Regions from separate parts of the Pseudomonas putida genome, predicted to be linked through region 1. Evidence: riboswitches for the same ligand, from Rfam matches in the RefSeq annotation. Region 1 holds a riboswitch; the other holds the start of a gene.
What was found. A riboswitch is a leader RNA that binds a small molecule or an ion and turns the genes downstream of it on or off. The one in region 1 is predicted to bind manganese.
Positions count from the first base shown of each region.

Region 2: another riboswitch for manganese. It lies ahead of C2H86_RS07770 (TMEM165/GDT1 family protein); the one in region 1 lies ahead of C2H86_RS24480 (manganese efflux pump MntP family protein).

Region 1 covers NZ_CP026115.2:5,384,059-5,391,258, reverse strand. The annotation lists gene C2H86_RS24495 (alpha/beta hydrolase) at 1-465, shown strand, start outside; gene C2H86_RS24490 (hypothetical protein) at 468-1,199, opposite strand; gene hisN (histidinol-phosphatase) at 1,308-2,099, opposite strand; partial or broken gene C2H86_RS24480 (manganese efflux pump MntP family protein) at 2,160-2,428, opposite strand; yybP-ykoY riboswitch at 2,439-2,610, opposite strand; gene C2H86_RS24475 (universal stress protein) at 2,731-3,621, shown strand; gene C2H86_RS24470 (TonB-dependent siderophore receptor) at 3,866-6,001, shown strand; gene C2H86_RS24465 (hypothetical protein) at 6,090-7,200, shown strand, end outside.
Region 2 covers NZ_CP026115.2:1,698,880-1,706,079, reverse strand. The annotation lists gene C2H86_RS07795 (1-acyl-sn-glycerol-3-phosphate acyltransferase) at 1-1,015, opposite strand, end outside; gene C2H86_RS07790 (CPXCG motif-containing cysteine-rich protein) at 1,139-1,321, shown strand; gene C2H86_RS07785 (putative signal transducing protein) at 1,321-1,581, shown strand; gene C2H86_RS07780 (SOS response-associated peptidase) at 1,597-2,217, shown strand; gene C2H86_RS07775 (M48 family metallopeptidase) at 2,297-3,112, shown strand; gene C2H86_RS07770 (TMEM165/GDT1 family protein) at 3,145-3,726, opposite strand; yybP-ykoY riboswitch at 3,817-3,939, opposite strand; gene C2H86_RS07765 (class I SAM-dependent methyltransferase) at 3,981-4,976, opposite strand; gene C2H86_RS07760 (2-hydroxyacid dehydrogenase) at 5,041-6,006, opposite strand; gene C2H86_RS07755 (fatty acid--CoA ligase) at 6,170-7,200, shown strand, end outside.

The DNA.
Region 1 (7,200 bases):
GATGCGCGCATCGCCTGGGAGCGCTTCGCGCAGTTGCAGCCCGACCCCGGCAAGCGCCTGATCTTCGGCCATTCGCTCGGCGGCGCCGTGGCTGTCGAACTGGCCTCCGAGCTGGCCAGCCAGGCACAGAAGGATGGCAGTGCAGCACCGGCGCGTGGTTTGATTCTGGAGTCGACCTTCACATCGTTGGGCGATGCGGCAGCGGCGGTTGCCAACACGTCACTGCCTGTGCGCTGGTTGATGTCACAGAAATTCGATTCGCTGGACAAGATCAAGGATGTCGGCCTGCCCGTGCTATTGGTGCACGGCATGGATGATCGCTTCGTACCGCCGCGCTTCAGCCAGGAACTGTTCGATGCCGCGCAGCAACCCAAGACCCTGCTGTTGGTACCGGGAGCGACCCACAACAACAGCATGAGCCTTGCCGGGCAACGCTACAGGCGTGCCATTCAGGCATTGCTTTGAAGTCACTGAACCGGTAGGAAGTTCATCAACAGTAAGCTCTGCGCATAATTCAGCCCAATCCGCCGATAGCGCTCATCCAGCAGCTCCGCCAGCAAATCCAGCCGCGCCACGATCTTGCCGAACTCCACGGCAAAACTCAGGTTGCTGCCCTCCTCCGAGATCTCGTTGGAGAACAGCAACAGCACCCCATTGGCATCCTGCCGCTGGCTGAGCATCCAGGTCGCCTTCTCGATATTGCGCGCCGCATTGTTGACGAACAGCGGGTCGATGGTATCGGTCATGTAGAACTCGGTGCGCCCGCCGTGCGCGGTGATCAGCATACTGCCGATGGCATAGATGAAGGCGCCGACCCGGTCGCCGCGAAATTCCGGGCTCAATGCATAACTCAAGGCTGTGAGGTCGCGGCGGTTGCCCAATTGCGGTAGAGGCTGGCGCTGTTCGATGGCGATGCGGATCTGTCGCTCGGCCGTGGCGGCGTCAAGGTAACCGGACATCTTCCACTGACTGGGGTTGCGCAGGTACAGCTTGTTCATCAGCAGATACAGGCTCTGCAGGTTGTCGCGCATGGCCAGCGTGGCCATGCGATCGACACTGGTCTGGAACAGTTCGCTGGGTTTGCCGTTGCCGAACTGGCTGACGATGTCGTGGCCTTGCTGCTGGCTGCAACCGGCCAGGCCTATGAGGGTGCCCGCGAGCAGCAGACGAGAGAGGATTCGGGAATTGCTTGCAACCATCGGCACCGGGTCAAAATCGGCGGCCGCGCTGGGGATCGGCGCGGCCTGGCCAAACATAGAGCCCGGAAATCGGAAAAAGTGCGGTGCCTGGGGCAGGCAACCCATCAATCACATGGCGTGGCGCAACATCTCCACGACCTGTGCATGCAGCGCCGGATCACCACAGGCCACCACACACCCGCCATTTTGCGCACTGCTGCCATCCCAAGCGGTAATCACCCCGCCCGCCCCTTCGATGATCGGCATCAACGCCTGCACGTCATACGGTTGCAAGCTCGCTTCGACGATCACGTCGACAAAGCCCGAAGCCAGCATGCAGTAGGCATAGCAATCACCGCCGTAACGCATCAGCCGTGCCTTGCCAGCCACAGCCTCGAACGCCGCCTTGCGCTCTGCGGTGTCGAACATGTCCGGCGTGGTGCACATCAGTGTGGCCGAAGCCAGGTCGGCGCAGGCACGGGTCTTCAGCCGCGTGCCGCTACGCCAGGCGCCTGCCGGAGTGCCGACAAAACGTTCATCGGTGAACGGCTGGTTCATTACGCCCACCACCGGGCGCGTTCCGTCATTCAGGGCGATCAACGTGCCCCACAGTGGCAGGCCGGTGATGAACGCACGCGTGCCGTCAATCGGGTCGAGCACCCAGGTCAGCGGGCTGCTGCCCACCGCTACGCCGGCCTCTTCACCGAGAATGCCGTGCTCCGGATAACGCGCCTGGATCAGCTCGCGCATGGCATCCTCGGCCGCCTTGTCGGCCACGGTCACCGGGTCGTACAGGCGACCGCCCTTGTCCTCGACCTCCAGGCTGGCGCGAAAGTACGGCTTGATCGCCAGCGCAGCGGCATCGGCCAGCTGCTCGGCGAAGGCTTGGAATTCGCCGATCTGTTCAGCGCTAAGGGACATGGGGCAGGTCTCGTGGAAAATGTCGGGGCTGCATCATACCCGACAACCTGGGTGTTACACCGCTGTCAGGTGTTCATAGAGAATGGTCGCGCCGAGCAGCAGCAGGGTAAAGGCGATCCACTGGTCCCACTGTTCGGCATACTGGCTGGCCGCCTGGCCCAGCAGCCAGCCGGTGACCGGGGTGATGGCTTCGATGACGCCGAAGATCAGGCCGGTGCGCAGGGCCTCGGCCAAACGTGGCCTGCGCAGGCGCGAACCCTTACCGATGGCGGCCGCAAAGGCATCCGTGGACATGGCGAGGCGAGAAAGACGAGGGAAATGGGATTCAACGATCGAGCTCCAGCCGGGCAACGAGTCAACGACAGTCGACCTGCAGGCCCCGGCTTGGCTGCAGGAAGGTCGTTGGTCTCGCCAATCCGGGGGGATGCGCTGGCCATGGCAGGTTGCCAAATATGTTGACCAGGGCGCCTTCACAGTGCGCGAAGGCAGGCTACTCCCCAATGAGTGGCGCGATGATACCAGCGCCATATGAAACAAGCGTGAATGGTTTTGCCTGGCTGAACGGGGTCTAGACTGTACAGACCAGATGACATGGCATGAACCGGGGGGCTGCCACACGTGGAGGTGTGCGATGAGCCAGTTCAAGCGTCTGTTCGTCATGCTCGGCCCGCAGATGCGCCATAGCCCGGCGCTGCAGCGCGCGGCGGCGCTGGCCGAGTCCAGTGGTGCCCTGCTGGATATCAACGTGTTCGTCGACGATGTCGACACCTTTGGCTTGATGAGCGATGGCCGAGAGCGTGAGCGGCTACTCGGCGACAACCGCCAATGGCTGGCCGACGAAGCCGAGCAACTGGGCAACGCCGGGCTCGATGTTTCCACCGAACTGCTGCTGACCCGGGACCCGCTGGGCAGCGTGCTCGAACGCATCGAACGGCTGGGGTGCGACCTGCTGATCAAGGACGTGCAGCACGAACCGGTACTCAAGCGTTTGCTGGTCACGCCGCTGGACTGGCAACTGCTCAAGGAAAGCCCGGTGGCCGTGCACCTGGTCAGCGACATCCGCCTGCCGCTGCCCCGGCAGATTGCGGCGGCGGTGGACCTTAACTGCCTGGGAGCAGGCGAGCATCTGGACGATCAGGTGATCCACAGTGCTCATGCCCTGGCCCTGCAATGCAACGCCGAACTGCACCTGCTGCATGTGTGCGATGCGGCCAAGACCCATATCGCCGACTTTGGTGCCGGCACCGTCACCATGCCGGGGTTCGATGGCAGTGTGCGCACGGCGCAGCGGGCGGCGTTCAACCGGCTGGGCGACCACCACCAGATTCCGCTGGAGCGACGGCATTTTGTCGAGGGTGCGGCGATCCGGGCGATTGCCCAGTTCGTGAGCCACAGCCGGGTCGATGTGATCGTGATGGGCAGCCATCGGCATGATGCGATGCAGACGTTCCTCGGCGGCACCACGGCGCATGTGCTGGAGCATCCGTTGTGCAATGTGCTGGCCATAAAGGCCAGTCGCTGAGTCTTGCACTGCCCGCACAGGCCTTTTCGCGAGCACGCCCGCTCTCACAGGTATACCAGCAACCTGATGGGCTGCGGGCCCCCTGTGGGAGCGGGCGCGCCCGCGAAGAGGACGGCCCTGCCAAGTGCATGGTATCTGGCACACCAGTGCCAACTAAAAAGAATGCATTTGATAATGATTCGTAGTAGTTTCTCGGCACTTCCCACACTCCCTTTCAGCGCCCTACTCCAGGATCGTACCGTCGATGCGTCGCACGTTCGTTTCGCTTTGTGTGCTTCAAGCTATCTCCCCGCTGGCCTTCGCCGAGCCCGAACCGCTCAATGACCCGGCCCAGATAGAACTCCAGGCCCTGAACATCACCAGCAGCGCCGACAGCGAACGCGCCGATGGCCCTGTGGATGGCTACAAAGCCAGCCGCTCGGCCAGTGCCACACGCACCGACACGGCCCTGCACGAGACTCCGCAATCGATCAGCGTGGTGCCCAAGGATGTGCTCGAAGACACTGGCGCCACTCGCCTGCAGGACGGCCTGGACTATGCCGGAGGTGTCGGCCGTGCCAACAATTTCGGCGGCCAGGGCCTGACCACTTTCACCGTGCGCGGCTTCACCACCGGCGAGTTCTACCGCAACGGTTTCCCGATCAACCGCGGCTACCCCAATGCCCCCGATGCCAACACAGTCGAGCGCCTGGAAGTGATCCGCGGCCCGGCCACCAGCCTGTATGGCCGGGGCGACCCTGGTGGCACCTTCAACGTGGTCAGCAAACAGCCGCTGGCCGAGCCCAAGGTGACCCTGGGCAGCCAGTTCGATGACCAGGGCATGCACCGCGCGACCCTGGATGCCACCGGGCCGCTGAACGCCGATGGCTCGCTGGCTTATCGCCTGAATGTGCTGGGCGAAGGTGGCGACAGCTTCCGCGACGATGTCGAGAGCGAGCGCTATGACGTTGCGCCGGTGATCAGCTGGCAGGTCAACGATGCCACCAAGGTCATCTTCGAAGGTGACTTCATGCGCAACAACCACCCGCTGGACCGCGGTTTGACCCGCCTGCCCGGCCAGCTCGGTACGGCCTCGCGCGACACCAACATCTGGGAAAAAGGCAGCGACAACCTGCTGCACAACGACAACAATATGGCCCAGCTGCGCTTCGAGCACCTGCTCAACGACAACTGGACCTTGGGCGGCGGCATGCAATGGCTGGACGGCTCGCTCAAGGGCAACGCCGTGGAAGCCAACGGCCTGCAGGCCGACGGCCGCACGCTGGGGCGCAACTTCAACTACCGCAAGCTGGAGTGGACCGACCGCGACTACCAGCTCAACCTCACCGGCCACTTCGACACCGGTGGCTTCGCCCACACCCTGCTCACCGGCATCGAATACGAAGACTACGACTACAACTCGATCATCCAGCGTTCGGCCGCAGGTACCGGCGCCTACCCGATCGACATCTTCGACCCGGTGCTGGGCCAGCCGCGCCCTGCCCTGACCCGCACCACCACCCATGACAAGGAAAATCTCAAGACCTGGGCGGCATTCATCCAGGACCAGGTGGCCATCACCGAGCGCCTGAAAGCCCTGGCTGGGGTGCGTTTCGAACGCTTCGAGCATGACTATGACAACAAGCTCAACAATGCCGGTGACTTCAACAAGGGCGAAAACGGCGTCACCCCACGCTTCGGCCTGATCTACGACCTGACCGACACGGTTGCCGTCTACGCCAACACCGCGCGCTCGTTCAAGCCCAACAGCGGCGCCAGCCTGCAAGGCACTGGCTTCGACCCGGAAAAGGGCAAGTCATACGAGCTGGGCGTGAAATGGGAAGCGCTGGACCGCCAGCTGAGCGTGGACGCGGCGATCTACCACATCGTCAAGGAGAACGTGCTGACCCGCGACCCGAACGACCCGACCGGCACCTACAGCATCGCTGCCGGTGAAGTGCGCAGCCGCGGCCTGGACATCAACGTCGCCGGCAACCTGACCCCGGAATGGCGGATGATCGGCGGCTACGCCTACGTCGACGCCGAGGTGACCAAGGACAACAGCATCCCCACCGGCACCCGCCTGGCGAATATCCCGCGCAACAGCTTCAGCCTGCTCAATACCTATGAGTTCCAGGATGGGCTGGCCAAGGGCCTGGGGCTTGGGGTTGGCGTGAAGTATGTGGATGACCGCGCCGGTCAGACGGCGGCCAGTACCTACACCATGGAGCGCTACAGCGTGGTCGACCTGCTGAGCTTCTACAAGGTCAATGAGCACGTGCGGTTGAACCTGGACGTGAAGAACGTCTTCAACAAGGGCTATGACGAGGGGGCGTTCAACACCTACGTGTACCCTGGGGCGCCGCGCACGGTGCAGGCCGGGGTTTCCTACATATTCTGATAGCTCGGTAAACTAACATTATTGCCAGTATCACCCTTTGCTCAAATTGCTTATCTTCTTTCTATCACTGATCGTTAGGAGACGCAAAATGCCTGGTCATGCAGGAGAAATGGATATCAGTTATGGGGAAAGTGGATATGCGAGATTTCCAGGTATGCCGCCTGATGAAAACGCACGCGTTATCGCCATCACTCAAGATCCAGACGGTAGCCTTGCTGTGGTGTGCGCCGTCAAGGGTGAACGCAAAAATTTCTTTATCCGTATAACGTCCAACGGGAAATGGGACACGCTGACAGGATTCAGACCAATCGAAGTGCCGGCGGACCAAGACGACTCCGCCAGCCACTTTGAAATGATCGCTCGAAACCCTGCGGCAAATACATACATCGCCCAGTCTACGACGTATTACATGGAGGAAGATCAAAGTATCGGCACTTGTGCAGTGGGCCAATATGACCTGAATTTCAATCCACTCAGCGGTTTCGGGAAACTGGGCATAACGCTTCACACCCCTGGTCATGCACCGACCAAGCCCAACACAACGGAGCCGGTCAAAGTACTGCGCAGTGAGCGTATCGGCAACGAAATCAGGTCGTTATTCATTTCGAAACGCGATACCGAAAGTGAGCCGACGGCTTGGATTGCCCTTCTGGACGCTCTGACAGGTTTGCCACTGCCCGGTGTGGGGCAAGCGCGAGTGGCACTGCCGATACTTGATGTCCAGCCAGGCACACCCACTTATCCCTTGAGGATCACCGACAGCGACTTCCTGGATGACGGTAGCCTAGTTTTGGCTGGCTCTACCGATTGGCGGCAGATCATCACAAAATTCAAGGCTGATGGCTCGTTGGACACCGTATTCGGTATCAACCAAGTCGCAGCCCACCGCAAGGAAGTAAAATTCTCGGTGGATCGCCAGTGCAAGCGGGTTGTAACGGTCGCCGGAACTCCTCGAAACTTTGGCGAACAGTCCGTACTGATTGTACGCCGTTTCTTTTTAGATGGGCGGGTCGATAGTGATTTCGGCGAAAATGGGTTAGTGAATATTTTTATGGCCAACTATGAGTGGAACACGGTTATTGGCGTATCCATAGACTCGGCACAGCGTGTCATTATCGCCACCAATCAACGTAAAGGCATCGACGTCTCGAATCACGCGACCGTAACGCGGCTGTTAAACAGCGGCCACCTGGATAAAA
Region 2 (7,200 bases), 2.5 Mb from region 1:
TCTCGGCGCTCGGCACCTGCAGGGCCTCGTCCTTCTCGCTCCACATCGCATAGGCCAGATAATGCACCGGGAACAGGCGGTAGCCGCCGAGGATCTGCCGGTCGGTTTCCTGTGCCAGCTGCTTGGTGTCCTCGTAGTACTCGGTCACCGGCGGGGCGAAGTGGATGTGCACCCGGCCTTTGTAGCCGGTGATGCCCTTGGCGATGCTGTTGTCGTCCTCGCCCGATGCCTTCTTGTAGGTGCCGGTGGTGGCGCGGATGTACAGCTCGCGGGCCTTGGCCTGGTCGCAGGGGTCGTACTCGTAGCTGATCGACACCGGGATCAGGTTCAGGCTCTGGATCACCGCGCCGAACGGCTCGTCCTTGCGGCTCATGTGGAACATCTTGAGGATCGCCGAATCGGTACGGTCATCACCGTCCTTGGCGCGCCCTTCGGCCTGGGCGATCCAGATCGACGCGCCGTCATTGCGGATCGAGTGGTTGATGTACGCCGAAAGCAACTGGTAGGCCGCGAGTTTTTCGCGGCGGCCACTGATCGAGCGGTGCACGATGAAGCTCTTGTTCAGGCGCATCATGTCGCTGACGAACGGCTTCTGCAGCAGGTTGTCGCCGATGGCGATGCGTGGAGTCGGCAGGCCAGCGTGGTACACCGCGTAGTTGACGAAGGCCGGGTCCATGACGATGTCGCGGTGGTTGGCCAGGAACAGATAGGCAGTGCCCGACTTGAGCTGTTCGACGCCGGAGTAGGTGACGCCGTCGGTGGCGCGCTCGATGGTCTGGTCGACGTAGTACTCGACTTTGTCCTGCAGGGTCGACACGCAGGTGACACCGGAAAATTCCTTGCGCAGGCGCCGGGCGATCAGCGGCTTGAGCAGCCAGCCGAGGGCGCCGGCCGCGCGCGGGAACTTGAAGTGGGTGAGGATATCGAGGAATGCCGGGTCGCTGAGCAGGCGTGCCAGAACGGCAGGGACCTCAGCATCGTCGTACGGTCGGATGGCATCGAATTCGCCCATCATGCTCTCTTGTTGGAAACGGCTAGGGTAATAAGGTAAGGGGTGGGGCCCGAAAAACGGCTCGGGCACACGCAAGCCCTGTAAACAGACCGGCAATTATACGCACAAGTCACCCCGGAGGCCGCGATGCTCGAACAAGCGTTCTACGATTGCCCTTATTGTGGTGAGGAAGTCGAAACGACGGTGGACCTGTCCGGGGGCGACCAGGAGTACATCGAGGACTGCCAGGTGTGCTGCAAGCCTATCCGCTTCGTGCTGCAGGTTCATGGCGACGAATGGATGCTGGATGTCTACGGTGAGAACGACTGATGCGGCGAATCTACGAACCGGAAAACCTGCTGGAGGCCGAAATGCTGGTGGGCATGCTCGTCAGCGAGGGTGTCGAAGTGCACCTGGTCGGCCGCGACCTTATCGGCGCTGTCGGTGAGTTGCCGTTGCAGGGGCTGCTCGGGCTCGCGGTGCCTGACCAACAGGCCGAATACGCACGGCAACTGATCGATGCGTACAATGGTGCAGAGCCGCTCGCCGGCGACGAGCCGGAGAGTCATCCCGGTACCTTGATCTGCTAGGTTCTTAAATCGCCCATGTGTGGACGTTACGCCCTGTTTCGCTGGCCCCAGGCGCTGGCCAGCCTGCCGGGCTTCCCTGCCGGCCAGCCGGCCCAATGGAATATCTCGCCCGGTGCTTCGGTGCTGATCCAGCGCCAGCTCGACGGCCAGCAGCAGCTGGCCAAGGCGCGTTGGGGGCTGACCCCCGCCTGGCTCACCGATCTTTCGCGCACCCCCGCCCATGCCCGGGCCGAGACCTTGGCCGAGCAGCCGATGTTCCGCGAAGCGTTTCGCCTGCGCCGTTGCCTGATGCCGGCCAACGGTTTCTATGAGTGGCGCGGCACGGTGCGTAAACGGCCTTACTGGCTGACGCCTGGGGAGGGCGCCTCGCTGTATTTTGCCGCCGTATGGGAGGCCTACCCGGTGCAGGACCAGGTGTGGTTGAGCTGTGCAGTGGTGACCCAGGCCGCGATGAACCAGCGCCGGCCTCTGATTCTCGACGAAGCCGGTCGGGCCGCCTGGCTGGACCCGGACACACCGTTGCCGCGCTTGCACGAGTTGCTCGCCAGCCCGCCAGCGACGCTACGCGAGCGGGCCCTGGCGAACTTCGTCAACGACCCGAAACTGGACGCGCCGGAGTGCCTGACCCCCGCTTGAGTAAAATCTTCCCTGTGGCTATGGCGGGTTACGGGCGACTCAGCCTAGGATACGGCGCATGTAATAAGGGAGTGTTTCGATGCGTAAGTCTTTTGTCGTCAGCCTGTTGAGTGCTGGCATCCTGCTGGCCGGCTGCCAAGCGGTGAATACCACCAGTGGCGGTGCTGTCGGCGTCGAGCGCCAGCAGTACATGTTCAGCATGCTCTCGACCGATGAGGTCAACCAGATGTACGCCCAGTCGTACCAGCAGACCCTCGGCGAGGCGTCGAGCAAGGGCGTGCTGGACAAGTCCAGTGCCGATGCCAAGCGCGTGCAGGTCATCGCCAGCCGGTTGATCGCCCAGGCACCCAAGTTCCGCCCCGATGCCGCGCAATGGAACTGGGAAGTCAACGTCATCAAGAGCGACGAGCTCAATGCCAACTGCGGGCCGGGCGGCAAGATCATCGTGTACACCGGGCTGATCGACCAGCTCAAGCTCACCGATGCGGAAATCGCCGCAGTGGTCGGCCACGAAATCGCCCACGCCTTGCGCGAGCACAGCCGTGAAGCGATGTCCAAGGCCTATGGCGTGCAGATGGCGCGCCAGGGCGCAGGTGCATTGCTTGGCCTTGGCCAGGACAGCATGGCGCTGGCCGACGCCGTGGTGAACTACTCCATGACCCTGCCCAACAGCCGCGCCAACGAGAACGAAGCCGACCTGATTGGCCTGGAGCTGTCGGCGCGTGCCGGTTATGACCCGAATGCCGCGATTACCTTGTGGAACAAGATGAGCAAGGCTTCGGAAGGTGCACCGCCCGAGTTCATGAGCACTCACCCGGCGTCCAGCAGCCGGATCGCCTCGTTGCAGGCGGCGATTCCGAAGGTGATGCCGCTGTACGAAGCCGCCCAGAAGTAAAACCGATGGGGCCGCTTTGCGGCCCTTTCGCGTTACCCAACCCAGCCACTGGTCTTCATCGCCGAGTACACGGCCACGATCGCCAGCACGAAGAACGCGGTCGCTGCCAGGCGACGAATCAGCGTCAGTGGCAGTTTCTCCGCAGCGAAGTTACCCGCCAGCACCACCGGCACATTGGCAATCAGCATGCCCAGGGTCGTCCCGACGATGACCAGGATCAGGTGTGGATACTGGGCAGCCAGCATTACCGTAGCGACCTGGGTCTTGTCACCGATTTCAGCCAGGAAGAAGGCGATCAGCGTGGTCAGGAACGGGCCAAAGCGGCGGGCCGGGTTCTCGTCATCGTCCATCTTGTCGGGTACCAGGGTCCACAGCGCGGTGGCGGTGAAGCTGGCGGCAAGAATCCAGTGCAACACCGACTCGGTGAAGAAACTGCCGACCCAGGCACCTACGGCACCGGCTGCGGCATGGTTGGCCAAGGTGGCGGCAATGATGCCGGCGATGATTGGCCAAGGCTTGCGGAAGCGTGCGGCGAGGATGAGCGCGAGCAATTGCGTCTTGTCGCCGATTTCGGCCAAGGCAACGATTGCGGTGGGGATCAACAGAGATTCCAGCATCAGGATTCCTACGGGGGCGGGTCGACACGGCTATGACACGTACAGCCTTCCCGCCCCGGGTAAGGTGTGCGTGTCATAGGTCTTGTCAAACCGAGGACCTGTCTGTGCAGGTCGCTGGGTCGCACGCGCCATGGCCTGTGGGCCAAGTATGTTGACGCGTACCGGGCGAGCAGGGCGCTCGCGGGAGACTACTCCCCTAGGACGGAGCGGATTCTGCCTAGCCGAAACCTTTTCGGCAAGCCCTGTTTTTATCAGCGTGTGGCGCGATAGATGCGGAAGCCATCGGCCTCGGCACAGGTCTGGCAATTGCCCAGGGCACCTTCGATCAGTGGCTGGTAGCGCAGGAAGCTATTAGCCACAAGGCGCATTTCGCCACCTTTTCGCAGATGTTGGCCGGATTTTTTCAGCAGGTTTTCCGACGCCTGATAGTTGGTGTGCACCCCGGTGTGGAACGGTGGGTTGCTCAGGATCAGGCTCAGGTCGGCGGGCGCGGCATCAATGCCATCGCCGCTGATGACTTCGCCTTCCAGGCTGTTGGCCGCCAGGGTCAGGCGGCTGGCTGCCACGGCGAAGGCGTCGACATCCAGCAGGGTGACCCGGCTCTGTGGATAACGACGCTTGACCGTGGCACCGAGCACGCCAGCGCCGCAGCCGAAGTCGAGCACATGGCCGACCGGCAGGTTGTCCAGGTGCTTGAGCAACAGGGCAGTGCCGCGGTCGAGGCGGCCATGGCTGAATACCCCCGGCAGGCTCACAACCTGCAGTGGGCCATCTTCGAGTTCGAGGGTGAAGCGCTCGGCCAGGCTCTCCAGCGGTTTGGCTTGCGGGGCGTTGTCCACAGTCACCTGCCACAGCTGGCAATGCCGCGCGCTGTCCAGCTTGCGCGGCTTGCCGAAAGCCTGCAGCTGTTTGGCCGCGCCTTCGATGCCGCCACGCTTTTCACCCACCAGGTACAGTTCGCGGCCCGCCAGGCGCGAAGCGAGGGCATTGAGCAGGTAGGCCGCCAGCTCGCGGGACTTGGGCAGGAACAGCACGGCCGTCTCGAAATCGACCGGCGGCACGTCGACGCCGTAGTGGCTGCGCCCGCTGAAGCGGCTGTCGAGCATGGCCTGGTCACCGGCATGCCAGGCCCAGCCATGGGCCTGGGGCAATTGCCCGAGCAGGCCGTCGGCGGGGGCGCCGGCGAGCAGCAGCGGGCCCTGGAACAGCTCTGCCTGGCGGAGCAACACTTCACTGCGCGGGTCCATGGACGACGCCTCCTGAAAAAAGTGGCGCAGTGTAGCAGAGCCGGGCGTGGGGCTGAGCTGGCGCTCAGCTGACCACGCGGCGTGGCTGGCCTTCGAAGAAGGCCTTGGCGTTTTCGCTGAGCTGGCCGACGATGCGCTGGCGCGATTCCACCGCGCCCCAGGCACTATGTGGGGTGATCAGCAGTCGCGGGATGCCCTTTTCTAGCAGCGGGTTGCCGTTGACCGGCGGCTCGACGCTCAGCACATCGGTGGCCGCACCGCCCAGGTGGCCGCTGCGCAAGGCGTCGGCCAAGGCCTGCTCGTCGATCAGGCCGCCACGGGCGGTGTTGACCACCAGTGCGCCTTTTTTCAGCAGTGCCAGTTCGTGGGCACCAATCATGTGCCGGGTGTGCTCGTTGAGCGGGCAGTGCAGAGTCAGCGCGTCGACCTGCGGCAGCAGTTCGTCCAGCGCCAGGCGATCGTCACGGGCCGGGCGGCCAGGGATCTGCCCGCTCAGCACGCGCATGCCGAAGGCTTCGGCCAGCCGTGCCACTGCACCACCGAGTTCGCCATGGCCGAGCAGGCCGAGGGTCTTGCCTTCCAGTTCGACGATCGGGAAATCCAGCAGGCAGAACTGGCTGGCCTTGGCCCACTGGCCGTCGGCCACCGCCTGGTTGTAGTCGCACAGGCGCGTGGCCAGGGCCAGCAGCAGGGCGAGGGTGTGCTGGGCCACAGACGGCGTGCCATAGCCCTGGCAGTTGCAGACGGTAATGCCCTGGGCGCGCGCAGCGGCCAGGTCGACATTGTTGGTTCCGGTCGCGGCCACCAGGATCAGCTTCAGCTGCGGGTTGGCGGCCAGTGCGGCGGCATCGAGCATGACCTTGTTGCTGACCACCGCCACAGCGCCCTGCAGGCGTTCGGCTACCTGCTCCGGGTGGGTGGCGGCGAACAGCTCGAATTCGTCGAATTGCTGCTGCAACGGCGACAGGTCGAGGTCGCCAAGGTCCAGGGATTGGTGGTCGAGAAACACGGCACGGCGCAAGCTGGGCATCACGGGAAGCTCCGGAGGCAGGGCAGGGGTTGATCCATCTCCCCGCACAATGCCACTCATACCTTGCGTCGCCAAATCATTCCTTCGGCTGATTTGACCGTCACATTGAGCTACTACAGTAGATCCAGACTTGTTCGGCATGCTTTTCAGAAAAGGGATCACCATGTTGCAGACCCGCATCATCAAGCCCGCCGAGGGCGCCTATAACTTCCCTCTGTTGATCAAGCGCCTGCTGATGTCCGGCAGCCGCTACGAAAAGACCCGCGAGATCGTCTACCGCGACCAGCTGCGCCTGACGTATCCACAGCTCAACGAGCGTATCGCCCGCCTCGCCAACGTGCTGACCGAAGCCGGGGTCAAGGCCGGTGACACCGTGGCGGTGATGGACTGGGACAGCCACCGTTACCTGGAATGTATGTTCGCCATCCCGATGATCGGCGCGGTGGTGCACACCATCAACGTGCGCCTGTCGCCCGAGCAGATCCTCTACACCATGAACCACGCCGAAGACCGATTCGTACTGGTCAACAGCGATTTCGTCGGCCTCTACAAGGCCATCGCCGGGCAACTGACCACGGTCGACAAGACCCTGCTGATCACCGATGGCCCGGACAAGACCGCCGACTTGCCGAACCTGGTCGGCGAATACGAGCAACTGCTCGCGGCCGCCAGCCCGCGCTACGACTTCCCGGATTTCGACGAGAACTCGGTGGCCACCACCTTCTACACCACCGGCACCACGGGCAACCCCAAGGGCGTCTACTTCACCCACCGCCAGCTGGTGCTGCATACCCTGGCCGAAGCCGCGGTGACCGGCAGCATCGACAGCGTGCGCCTGCTCGGCAGCAACGACGTGTACATGCCCATCACGCCGATGTTCCACGTGCATGCCTGGGGCATCCCCTACGCGGCCACCATGCTCGGCATGAAGCAGGTCTACCCGGGGCGCTACGAGCCGGACATGCTGGTCAAGCTGTGGCGCGAAGAGAAGGTCACCTTCTCGCACTGTGTGCCGACCATCCTGCAGATGCTGCTCAACTGCCCGAATGCCCAGGGTCAGGACTTCGGCGGCTGGAAGATCATCATCGGCGGCAGCGCCTTGAACAGCTCGCTGTACAAAGCCGCACTGGCCCGTGGTATCCAGCTGACCGCCGCCTACGGCATGTCCGAAACCTGCCCGCTGATTTCCGCCGC